Regions from separate parts of the Streptomyces sp. HUAS TT7 genome, predicted to be linked through region 2. Evidence: riboswitches for the same ligand, from Rfam matches in the RefSeq annotation. Region 2 holds a riboswitch; the other holds the start of a gene.
The links. A riboswitch is a leader RNA that binds a small molecule or an ion and turns the genes downstream of it on or off. The one in region 2 is predicted to bind S-adenosylmethionine.

Region 1: it holds a riboswitch for S-adenosylmethionine, as region 2 does, so the genes downstream of both, ACSHXC_RS28220 (aminotransferase class V-fold PLP-dependent enzyme) here and thrC (threonine synthase) in region 2, are expected to answer to the same signal.

The regions. Positions count from the first base shown of each region.
Region 1 covers NZ_CP196175.1:6,272,455-6,278,066, forward strand. The annotation lists gene qcrB (cytochrome bc1 complex cytochrome b subunit) at 1-1,323, shown strand, start outside; gene trpD (anthranilate phosphoribosyltransferase) at 1,509-2,573, shown strand; SAM riboswitch class IV at 2,710-2,827, shown strand; gene ACSHXC_RS28220 (aminotransferase class V-fold PLP-dependent enzyme) at 3,075-4,466, shown strand; gene ACSHXC_RS28225 (Lrp/AsnC family transcriptional regulator) at 4,731-5,012, opposite strand; gene ACSHXC_RS28230 (rhomboid family intramembrane serine protease) at 5,009-5,612, opposite strand, start outside.
Region 2 covers NZ_CP196175.1:3,959,489-3,965,100, reverse strand. The annotation lists gene otsB (trehalose-phosphatase) at 1-231, shown strand, start outside; gene ACSHXC_RS17840 (alpha,alpha-trehalose-phosphate synthase (UDP-forming)) at 329-1,810, opposite strand; gene ACSHXC_RS17835 (glucosyl-3-phosphoglycerate synthase) at 1,885-2,850, opposite strand; SAM riboswitch class I at 2,987-3,142, shown strand; gene thrC (threonine synthase) at 3,160-4,458, shown strand; gene ACSHXC_RS17825 (MoaD/ThiS family protein) at 4,520-4,795, shown strand; gene ACSHXC_RS17820 (cold-shock protein) at 5,219-5,422, shown strand.

The DNA.
Region 1 (5,612 bases), 2.3 Mb from region 2:
TTCGATGTGCGCGGTGGTCTGCTGATCCGGCAGATCCACCACTGGGCGGCGCTGATCTTCCTCGCCGGCATGTTCGTGCACATGATGCGCGTGTTCTTCACGGGCGCCTTCCGCAAGCCGCGTGAGGTCAACTGGCTGTTCGGCTTCCTGCTGTTCGTCCTGGGCATGTTCACCGGCTTCACCGGTTACTCGCTCCCGGACGACCTCCTTTCGGGCACCGGTGTCCGCTTCATGGAGGGCGCGATCATGTCCGTGCCGATCGTCGGCACGTACCTGTCGTTCTTCCTCTTCGGCGGCGAGTTCCCCGGCGGGGACTTCGTGGCTCGGTTCTACTCGGTCCACATCCTGCTGCTGCCGGGCATCATGCTCGGCCTGATGGTGGCTCACCTGATCCTGGTCTTCTACCACAAGCACACCCAGTTCGCGGGTCCGGGACGTACGAACAAGAACGTCGTCGGCATGCCGCTGCTCCCGGTGTACATGGCGAAGGCGGGCGGCTTCTTCTTCCTGGTCTTCGGTGTCATCGCGGTGGTCGCGGCGATCGCCTCGATCAACCCGATCTGGGCGATCGGCCCCTACCGTCCGGACCAGGTGTCCACCGGCGCCCAGCCCGACTGGTACATGGGCTTCTCCGAAGGCCTCATCCGTGTGATGCCGGGCTGGGAGATCAACCTGTGGGGCCACACGCTCGTCCTGGGTGTGTTCATTCCGCTGGTGATCTTCCCGCTGGTCCTGGCGACCATCGCGGTGTACCCGTTCATCGAGTCCTGGATCACCGGCGACAAGCGCGAGCACCACATCGCGGACCGGCCGCGCAACGCGCCGACCCGTACCGCGTTCGGTGTCGCGTGGATCACCTGGTACATGGTGCTGCTCATCGGTGGTGGAAACGACCTCTGGGCGACCCACTTCCACCTCTCGATCAACGTCATCACCTGGTTCGTGCGGATCGCGTTCTTCGTGGCCCCGGTCCTCGCGTTCGTCGCCACCAAGCGGATCTGCCTGGGTCTGCAGCGCCGCGACGCCGAGAAGGTGCTGCACGGACGCGAGTCCGGCATCATCAAGCGGCTGCCGCACGGTGAGTTCATCGAGGTCCACGAGCCGCTGGACGCCAATGCGCGCTACAAGCTCACGGCGCACGAGCAGTACAAGCCGGCCGAGATCGGCCCGACGGTCGACGAGAACGGTGTCGCCCGCAAGATCTCGCGGACGCAGAAGCTGCGCGCCAAGCTCAGCAAGGGCTACTTCGGCGAGGGGAACCAGATCCCCAAGCCGACGGCCGAGGAGTACGAAGAGATCACGAGCGGCCACGGCCACCACTGATCTCTGCTTGACCTGACGGTCGCCACAACCGAGGCTCCGGCCCGGCCCCTTCACGGGTGCCGGGCCGGGGTCTTTTGCGTACGCGGCCTTTCGCACGTCCGCACTGCGGGCACGGGCGCGGGGTGCCCCGCCCCTGTCGATAGGCTTGCGGGCGGTATCCAGTCCCCTGACCACCAGGAGCGAGCATGAGCGCTGTTCCCCCCACCGGAGGCGACACCGTGGCGGCCCACTCCTGGCCGGGCGTCCTGGACGCGCTCCTGAGCGGCACCGACCAGAGCGCCGACGTGACCGCCTGGGCGATGGACAGGATCATGCGGGGCGAGGCCACCGACGCCCAGATCGCCGCCTTCGCGGTGGCCCTGCGCGCCAAGGGCGAGACCGTCGCCGAGATCACCGGCCTGGTGCGCACCATGTACGAGCACGCCAACCTCATCGAGGTGCCGGGCCCCAGCGTGGACATCGTCGGCACCGGCGGCGACAACGCCAAGACCGTCAACATCTCCACCATGTCGGCGATCGTGGTGGCCGGCACCGGCGCCAAGGTCGTCAAGCACGGCAACCGGGCCGCCTCCTCGGCCAGTGGCGCCTCCGACGTACTGGAGAAGCTCGGCGTAAACCTCGACCTCACCCCGCAGCGGGTCGTCGAGGTCGCGGAGGAGGCCGGCATCACATTCTGCTTCGCCGTGAAGTTCCACCCGGCGCTGCGCTACGTCGCCGCGGCCCGCCGCGAGATGGGCATCCGCACCACGTTCAACTTCCTCGGCCCGCTGACCAATCCGGCCCGGGTACGGGCCCAGGCGACCGGGGTCGCGGACGCGCGGATGGCGCCCATCGTGGCGGGCGTGCTCGCCGAACGCGGCTCCTCCGCGCTGGTCTTCCGCGGCGACGACGGCCTCGACGAGCTGACCACCACCGGTACGTCCCGGGTGTGGGTGGTGCGCGACGGCCATGTGCGCGAGGAGGCCTTCGACCCGCGGGACGTCGGCATCGAGACGGTGCCCATCGAGGCGCTGCGCGGCGCGGACTCCTCGTACAACGCCGATGTCGCCCGCCGCCTCCTCGCGGGCGAGCGCGGGCCGGTGCGGGACGCGGTGCTGCTCAACTCGGCGGCGGCCCTGGTCGCCCTCGAACCGGGGCAGGGCCCGCTCGCGGGGCAGCTCGGCGCCGCGATGGCCCGGGCCGCCGAGGCCATCGACTCGGGGTCGGCCCGGCGCGCCCTGCAGCGGTGGGTCGCGGCCAGCAACGCCTGAGCCGTACGTCCCGGTCCGTAAGTCCTGAGCCGTACGGAGCCGTACGTCCTTTCCGTACGGGATGTGACGCAAGGCGCAGTCCAGATCGCGGACTGTGCCTTGCGCACGCCGGGACCTGTGGCAGGATGCTGTTCAAGGTCATGAGTGACAGCGATTTAGGCCCCGGCTCGCTGTCCGGCAACCCTCCGTCCGTGGCGGGGTGCCCCGGGTGAAGACCAGGTCGTAGGCAGCAAGGCCTACGGCAAGCGCGGACCCCTGGACATCGCGTGATGTCACAGCCCTGGGGTCCTGGTCCTCAAGGGAGCAGTCTCGTGAGCAAGCGAATGCGATAGGGCGTACCGCCCCTTCTTCACACCCTCCGCGCACCCTTCTTCGGGCTGCGTGTTCGAGGTCAACACCCGTACACGGCAAGGCAGTCGAACCCTCTCGCTCGATGCAGGGTCGCGCCGCCGTACCCGGGATCCGAAGTCAACTCGCCTTTTCCTGCCGGGAGATACCGCCATGTCCGCACGCCCTGCCGCCACCGTCACCGCTTCCGCCGCCGTCGAGTCCGCCGACCCCTGCTGTGCGGCGCCGCTGCCGGTGCTCGGCCACGATGTCACCGTGCCGCTGGTCACCGGTGGCGAGGTGACCTACGCCGCCCTCGACTACGCGGCGAGCGCGCCCGCCCTCCAGCGGGTCTGGGACGACGTCGCCGCGTACGCCCCCTACTACGGCAGCGTGCACCGCGGGGCCGGCTACCTCTCGCAGCTCTCCACCGACCTGTTCGAGAACAGCCGCGAGACGGTGGCCGAGTTCCTCGACTGCCGCCCCGGCGACCAAGTCGTGTTCACCCGCTCCACCACGGACTCGCTGAATCTGCTCGCCCAGGTGATCCCGGCGAACTGCGAGGTCTTCGTCTTCGAGACCGAGCACCACGCCTCGCTGCTGCCGTGGCGCGACGCCCGCGTGACGTACCTGAACGCGCCGCGCACCCCGCAGCAGGCCGTCGAGACCCTGGAGCGCGCGCTCGCCGACCGCGACCCCTACGGCCCGGCGCTCGTGTGCGTCACCGGCGCGTCCAACGTCACCGGTGAGCTGTGGCCGGTGAGGGAACTCGCCGCCGCGGCGCACGCCCACGGCGCCCGCATCGTCCTCGACGCCGCCCAGCTCGCGCCCCATCACCCCGTCTCCGTACGGGAGTTGGACGTCGACTGGATCGCCTTCTCCGGGCACAAGCTGTACGCGCCGTTCGGCTCGGGCGTGCTCGCCGGGCGCGCGGACTGGCTCCAGGAGTCCGAGCCGTACCTGGCCGGCGGCGGCGCCTCCAAGAAGGTCGCGCGGCGCGCCGACGGCGGCGTGGACGTCGAGTGGCACACCACGGCCGCCCGCCACGAGGCCGGGTCGCCCAACGTCATCGGCGTCTACTCCATCGCCTCCGCCTGCAAGGCGCTGACCGAGGCCGGCTTCGACTCGCTGGTCGAGCGGGAGCGGCACCTGATCGCGAAGGTGCGGGCCGGCCTGGCGGAGGTGCCCGAGGTGCGGGTCCTGTCCCTGTTCGGCGACGACGCGCCCCGGGTCGGCGTCATCTCGTTCGTCGTCGACGGCTGGAACAGCTCGCACTTCGCGGCGGCGCTGTCCGCGGAGTACGGGATCGGGGTGCGCGACGGCCTCTTCTGCGCCCACCCGCTGGTGCGCACCCTGCTCGGCAGCGACCCGCAGGACCCGGGCGAGTGCGGGGCGCCCGAGGCGGAGCCGGGAGAGCGCTCGCTCAACGCGATCCGGGTCAGCTTCGGGGCGGGTACCCCGGACGAGCACGTCGACCGCTTCGTGCGGGCGGTACGGGAGCTGGTCACCCAGGGGGCGAAGTGGCAGTACCGCACGGAGGCCGGGCGCTGCGTCCCGGCGGTGTAAACCCCGCCGGGCCACGCCTACCGGGGGCTGTCGCCCCCGGAATCCCCGGGGCTCCGCCCCGGACCTCGTTCGTGCCTTAAGGGCGCTCGTCCTCAATCTCCCCCAAGGCCTTAAGGGCCAGGGGGGACCCCCATGACAGGCTGGGTATGCCCGTACCGCACTCTGCCAGGGGCGCGGGGAACTGCGCGACCAGCCGGCCACGGTCCGCAGCCGAACGACGTCGGGAGCGGGGGTTCGGGGGCGCAGCCCCCGAGCAAAAGGGGGTTACGAGTCCAGGCCGATCGCGAAGGCCGCCTCCAGGTCGTGCTGGGAATACGTGCGGAACGCGACATGCGTATCCGTGCCCTCGACCCCCGGGATCTTGCTGATGCTGCCCGGGATGATGTCCGCGAGGTCGTCGTGGCGGGCCACCCTGACCAGCGCGATCAAGTCGTACGTACCCGTCACCGAGTACACCTCGCTGACGCTGTCGAGCGCCGCGATGGACTCCGCGATCTCGGGAATCCGGTCCACGCTGGTCTTGATGAGCACGATCGCGGTGATCACGGCTGGCTTTCTCCCTCGGTGGCGGCCGGACCCGCGGGCTTCACGGGCTTTCGGCGTTTCACTCTATCCGCCCCTCGGAATCGGACCCACGCGTAGAGGAAGCCGAGGCCGAAGCCGATGAGATGGGCGAGGTAGGCCACCCCGGGCCCGGGCGGCGCGCTCTGGATCGCCAGCCATTGCAGGGCGAACCAGAAGACCAGGACCATCCAGGCGGGGAACCGCAGCGGCAGGAACAGCAGGAACGGGAAGATGCTGGTCACCCTGGCCCTGGGGAAGAGGCAGAGGAACGCGCCAAGGACCGCCGAGATGGCCCCGGACGCCCCCACCAGGGTCTGGTCCGAATCCGCGTGCGCCGCCGCGTACCCGAGCAGCGCCAGATAGCCGGCCGCCAGGTAGAACAGTGCGAACTCCAGCCGGCCCATGCCTTCCTCGGCCATCGCGCCGAAGACGTACAGGAACAGCATGTTGCCGAGCAGATGCAGCCAGCTGCCGTGCACGAACAGGGCGGTGAGCGGGGTGAGCAGGGTGTGCGGCCGCCCCGCCATCAGCTCTTTCGGGATGACGCCCCAGAGGGTGAAGTAGTCGCTCTGGGCACTCAGG
Region 2 (5,612 bases):
CTCGCCGCGTACATACGCGAGGTGGGCGCGGAGTCGGTCCTGTACGCGGGCGACGACCTGGGCGACCTCCCGGCGTTCGCCGCCGTGGAAAAACTCCGCTCGGACGGCATGCCGGGGCTGCTGGTGGCGGCGGACACGGTAATAGCCGAACTGGCGGAGAGAGCAGACCTGCTGCTGACCGGCCCCGAGTCGGTGACGAATTTCCTGACCGCTCTGGCCACCCACATGTAGCCCTGCCCGGGGCCGGCAGGGTGCGCTGGGGCTGCGCCCCAGACCCCGGGAGGCTCCTCCCTTGGACCCTCCGGGGGTGGGTGGGAAAACGCCCCCCTTACCCCCCCTCAACCCCCAACCCCTCCAACTGCCCCAAAAACCACCGCCGAGGCGGCACCGCAGTCCCCGCCGCGGCCAACCGCTTGGTCCGCTCGGCCCGCTCCCCCTCCGCCATGCTCAGCCCCGCGTGCAACGCGGCAGCCGTCCCCGTGATGTCGTACGGGTTCACGACAATCGCGTCCTCCCCGAGCTCCGCAACCGCCCCCGCCTCCCGCGAAAGGACCAGCACGCACCCCGAGTCGGACACCACCGGAACCTCCTTGGCGACGAGGTTCATGCCGTCCCGGACGGGGTTGACGAGGGCGACGTCCGCGAGCCGGTACGCGGCGAGCGACCGGGCGAAGTCGTCCTGGACGTGAAGGACGACAGGAGTCCAACCCGGCACCGCGTAAACGGAGTTGATCTCATCGGCCACCCGCCCCACCTCCTCCGTGTACTCCCGGTACACCGCCAGATCCTGCCGAGAGGGATACGCGAAGGCCACGTGCACGACCCGCTCCCGCCACTCCGGGTGCGTGTCCAGCAGATGCCGGTACGCGAGGAGCCCCCGCACGATGTTCTTGGACAGCTCGGTGCGGTCGACCCGCACGATGGTCCGGCGGCCCTCCCCGACCTGCTCGCGCAGAGCGGCCATGCGCTCCTCGACATCGGCCTCGTGCGCACGCCGCCGCAGGAAGTCGCCGTCCGCGCCGAGCGGATGCACGGCGAGGTCGGTCTCGCGGGCAGCGCGTTCCCCACTCGCCCCATGCCGGAAGAAAACCCGCCCCTCCCCGCCGGGCGAGCCGACCACCTCCCCCTCCTCCGCCCCCAGCACCCCCGAGACCGACCCCGCGAACGCGGAGGCCCACCGCCAGGTGAGGAACCCCAGCCGGTCCGCCCCCAGCATCCCCCGCAGCAACTGCCGCGCGATGTCGTCCGGGAGCATCCGGAAGTAGTCCACCGGCGCCCACGGCGTGTGCGAGAAGTGGGCGATGCGCAGATCGGGGCGGAGCGAGCGGAGCATCCCCGGCACCAGGGCCAGGTGGTAGTCCTGCACCAGGACGCGCGCCCCGTCCGCCGCCTCCGCCGCCAGCGCCTCGGCGAAGGCGCGGTTGTACGCCTCGTACGACGCCCACTGCCGCCGGAACTCCGCGTCGAAGACCGGCTCGAACGGCGTCTGGTACAGCATGTGCTGGACGAACCACAGCACCGAGTTCGCGATGCCGTTGTACGCGTCGGAGAAGACGGCCGGGTCGATGTCCAGCATCCGGGCGCCCGTCTCACCCACGCCGCGCCGCACCGCCTCGCGGTCACCGTCGCCGAGCGCCGCGCACACCCACACCGACTCCACGTCGGAGCCGATCGCGCTCAGCCCGGAGACGAGCCCGCCCCCGCCCCGCCTGGATTCGAGGGACCCGTCCTCCTTCAGCGCGTACGAGACGGGGCCGCGATTCGACGCGACGAGTACCTGGGCCCTGGGGGTGGCGTGCGCGGTGACCATGTTGCGGAACCTAGCCCGCCCCGCAACCCCTCAAACACGCGTACGCCCGCCCCCGGGAGCGGGATCCGGCCGTCCTACGCCGCCCGGTGCACCGCGTATTCCTCGATGTCCCGCATGGGCGGCCGCTCCTCCGTGTCCACGGCGTACGTATGCGGCACGAAGCCGTGCTCACCGCGCTCGAACTGGGTCAGCTCCGGCCGTACGAGATGGCCACGGGACAGCCTCAGCTGCGCGGTGCGGTAGATCGTGGCGGCCATCCTGCCGAGCGCCTGCCCGTCCTGGTGGCGGTGCTTGCGTACGCCCACGTCGACCTGCGCCAGCGCGTCGAGCCCCACCGTATGCAGCGAGTCGACGAGCAGCGCGAGCTCCACCCCGTACCCGACGGGGAACGGAAGCCGCTCCAGGAGCGAGCGCCTCGCCGCGTACTCGCCCCCCAACGGCTGGACGATTCCGGCCAGTTGGGGCCAGTGGAGATTGAGCAGCGGCCGCGCCACCAGCTCGGTGACCCGGCCCCCCTGGCCCGCCGTCTCCCCCAAGGGGCGGTCCTCGCCGAAGGGGCGGTCGTACATCGCCTTGACGAAGTCCACGTCCGGGTCGGTCAGGAGCGGCCCGACGATCCCGGAGACGAACCCCGCGTCGAAGTCCTTCAGGTCCGCGTCGATGAAGCACACGATGTCGCCGCTGGTCACGAGCAGCGAGCGCCACAGCACCTCGCCCTTGCCGGGCAGCGCGGGTATGCGCGGCAGGATCGAGTCCCGGTGGACGACCCGGGCGCCGGCCTCCGCCGCGACCTCGGCCGTACGGTCGCCGGACCCGGAGTCGATCACCACGAGCTCGTCGACCAGGGGCACCGAATCGGTCATCAGCCCGCGCCGGATCGCGGCCACGATGTCACCGACGGTGGCCTCCTCGTCGAGGGCGGGCAGTACGACACTGACGGTCGTACCCGTGCGCTGTTTCGCGGCCAGGATCCGCTCGATCGGCCGCTCCGTCGCGGACCAGGAACGCCTGCTCAGCCAGCGCTCCACCTCTTCCAGCACGGTTCCTGGCCTCCTCATGTGATCCATCTCGCGGTTCGGACGACTATCTCAACCGTCCCGGCCTTCGGTTACAGTCTTGAACAACGCGGATGACCGTCGCATGTCGGGGGTCGTCGTCACGCTGACAATCGAATACCGCTCATCCAGAGGGGCAGAGGGAAACGGCCCGTTGAAGCCCCGGCAACCCTCCAGTCGGTTCTCGTCGATCTCCACGATCCAAGACACGAGGCCACCGGCTAGGGAAGGTGCCAAATCCGTCTCATGGCGATGTTCGCCATGAGGAAGATGAGGAGAAAGGGCCTCCCCTCCATGTCTGCACAGACTGTCGAAAACCGTACCGCTGCCGACAATGCCGTTGATCTCGGTCCGGCGTCCGGGCTTTCCTGCCGCGAGTGCGGCCAGCGTTTCGAACTTGGCCCGATCTTCGCCTGCGAACTGTGTTTCGGACCGCTCGAAGTGGCTTATGACCTGCCGCTCGGCGACCCCGAGGCGCTGCGCAAGCAGATCGAGGCGGGCCCCGAGAACATCTGGCGTTACGCGCCGCTGCTGCCCGTCCCCGCCGACGTCGCCGACAAGCCGAACCTGAACCCCGGCTTCACCAAGCTCGTCAAGGCCGAGAACCTGGCGCGCGAGCTGGGCGTCGAGCCCGGCAAGCTGTTCGTCAAGGACGACTCCGGCAACCCGACGCACTCCTTCAAGGACCGCGTCGTCGCCCAGGCCCTGGAGGCCGCGCGCGCCTTCGGCTTCACCACGCTCTCCTGCTCCTCCACCGGAAACCTCGCGGGCGCGGTCGGCGCCGCCGCCGCGCGGGCCGGCTTCCGCTCCTGCGTGTTCATCCCGCACGACCTGGAGCAGGGCAAGGTCGTCATGGCCGCGGTGTACGGCGGCGAGCTCGTCGGCATCGAGGGCAACTACGACGACGTGAACCGCTTCTGCTCCGAGCTCATCGGCGACCCGCTGGGCGAGGGCTGGGGCTTCGTCAACGTCAACCTGCGGCCGTACTACGGCGAGGGCTCCAAGACGCTGGCGTACGAGATCTGCGAGCAGCTCGGCTGGCGGCTGCCGGACCAACTGGTCATCCCGATCGCCTCGGGCTCCCAGCTCACCAAGATCGACAAGGGCCTCCAGGAGCTCATCAAGCTCGGCCTCGTCGAGGACAAGCCGTACAAGATCTTCGGCGCGCAGGCCGAGGGCTGCTCCCCGGTGTCGACCGCCTTCAAGGCCGGTCACGACGTCGTACGCCCCCAGAAGCCGGACACCATCGCCAAGTCGCTCGCGATCGGCAACCCGGCGGACGGCCCGTACGTCCTGGACATCGCGCGCCGTACGGGCGGTGCGGTGGAGGACGTGAACGACGGGCAGATCGTCGACGCGATCAAGCTCCTCGCCCGGACCGAGGGCATCTTCGCGGAGACCGCGGGTGGCGTGACGGTGGGCGTCACCAAGAAGCTCATCGAGGCCGGTCTGATCGACCCGTCGCTCACCACGGTCGTGCTCAACACCGGTGACGGGCTCAAGACCCTGGACGCGGTGGCCGCCACGTCCCAGGCGACCGCGACCATCCGCCCGAGCCTGGACGCCTTCCGAGAAGCCGGCCTCGCCCACTGAGCCGCTGCCGGACGGGGCCCAGCCCGCTGAGCCACTGCTGAACGAAGAGGAGCACCGAACCATGAGCGTGAACGTCCGCATCCCCACGATTCTCCGCACCTACACCGGCGGCCGGGCCGAGGTCGCCGCCGAGGGCGCCACCCTCGCCGAGGTCATCGCCGACCTGGAGAAGAACCACACCGGCATCGCCGCGCGCGTCCTGGACGACCAGGGCAAACTGCGCCGCTTCGTCAACGTGTACGTCAACGACGACGACGTGCGCTTCGAGCAGGGCCTGCAGACGGCCACCCCGGAGGGCGCCGGCGTCTCGATCATCCCGGCGGTCGCGGGCGGCTGACCGCCGGCGCACGTAACTAAATCCGTACCCACAGTTGAACCCAGAGTTGCCCTCTCCGCACGAGAAGCGGAGGGGGCAATTCAGCATGGTTGAGCGGGGTACAGTTGGGGAAGCGCCTTCGCTTCGAGTGCCAAGTGCATATGAGAACGCGACAACATGAGGTCAAAGTGTGTGTGTCCTTTGTGCCTTAAGTGCGCTTTGCCCGGCCCGACTTGCCCCGGAATGTTGAATTCACGGCATTCCGCTCTCGGCGCGTGCCCGGAATTCTCGTCCGATTGACCTGTTGCAGAGGGCAGTTGGGCAGATACATTCAGCCGCGGTCGACGCGTTCCGGCGCACACCCTCTCCTGTCGGAGGGTGGAGGTCTGACCCGGGTCCGCGAAGTGTGGTCCCGTGCAAGGGCCAGTAATAGGGGAGTTAGGCATGGCTCAGGGCACCGTCAAGTGGTTCAACGCGGAGAAGGGGTACGGCTTCATCGCGGTCGACGGTGGTGCGGATGTTTTCGTCCACTACAGCGCGATCCAGATGGACGGTTACCGCACCCTTGAAGAAGGTCAGCGAGTCGAGTTCGAGATCTCGCAGGGCCAGAAGGGTCCGCAGGCGGACATGGTCAAGCTCGCCGTCTGATCTCGGCGCGATCGGCCACCGACGCACTCACGCATGAAGGGGGCTGCCCAAAAGGGTGGCCCCCTTCACGCGTCCCTGCGTCCTCCGTGGTGCGGCTCGGTGGGTCCCTGCTGGGGCTCTGCCCCCGGACCCCCGTTCGCGCCTGAAGGGCGCTCGTCCTCAATCTCCCCCAAGGCCTTAAGGGCCAGGG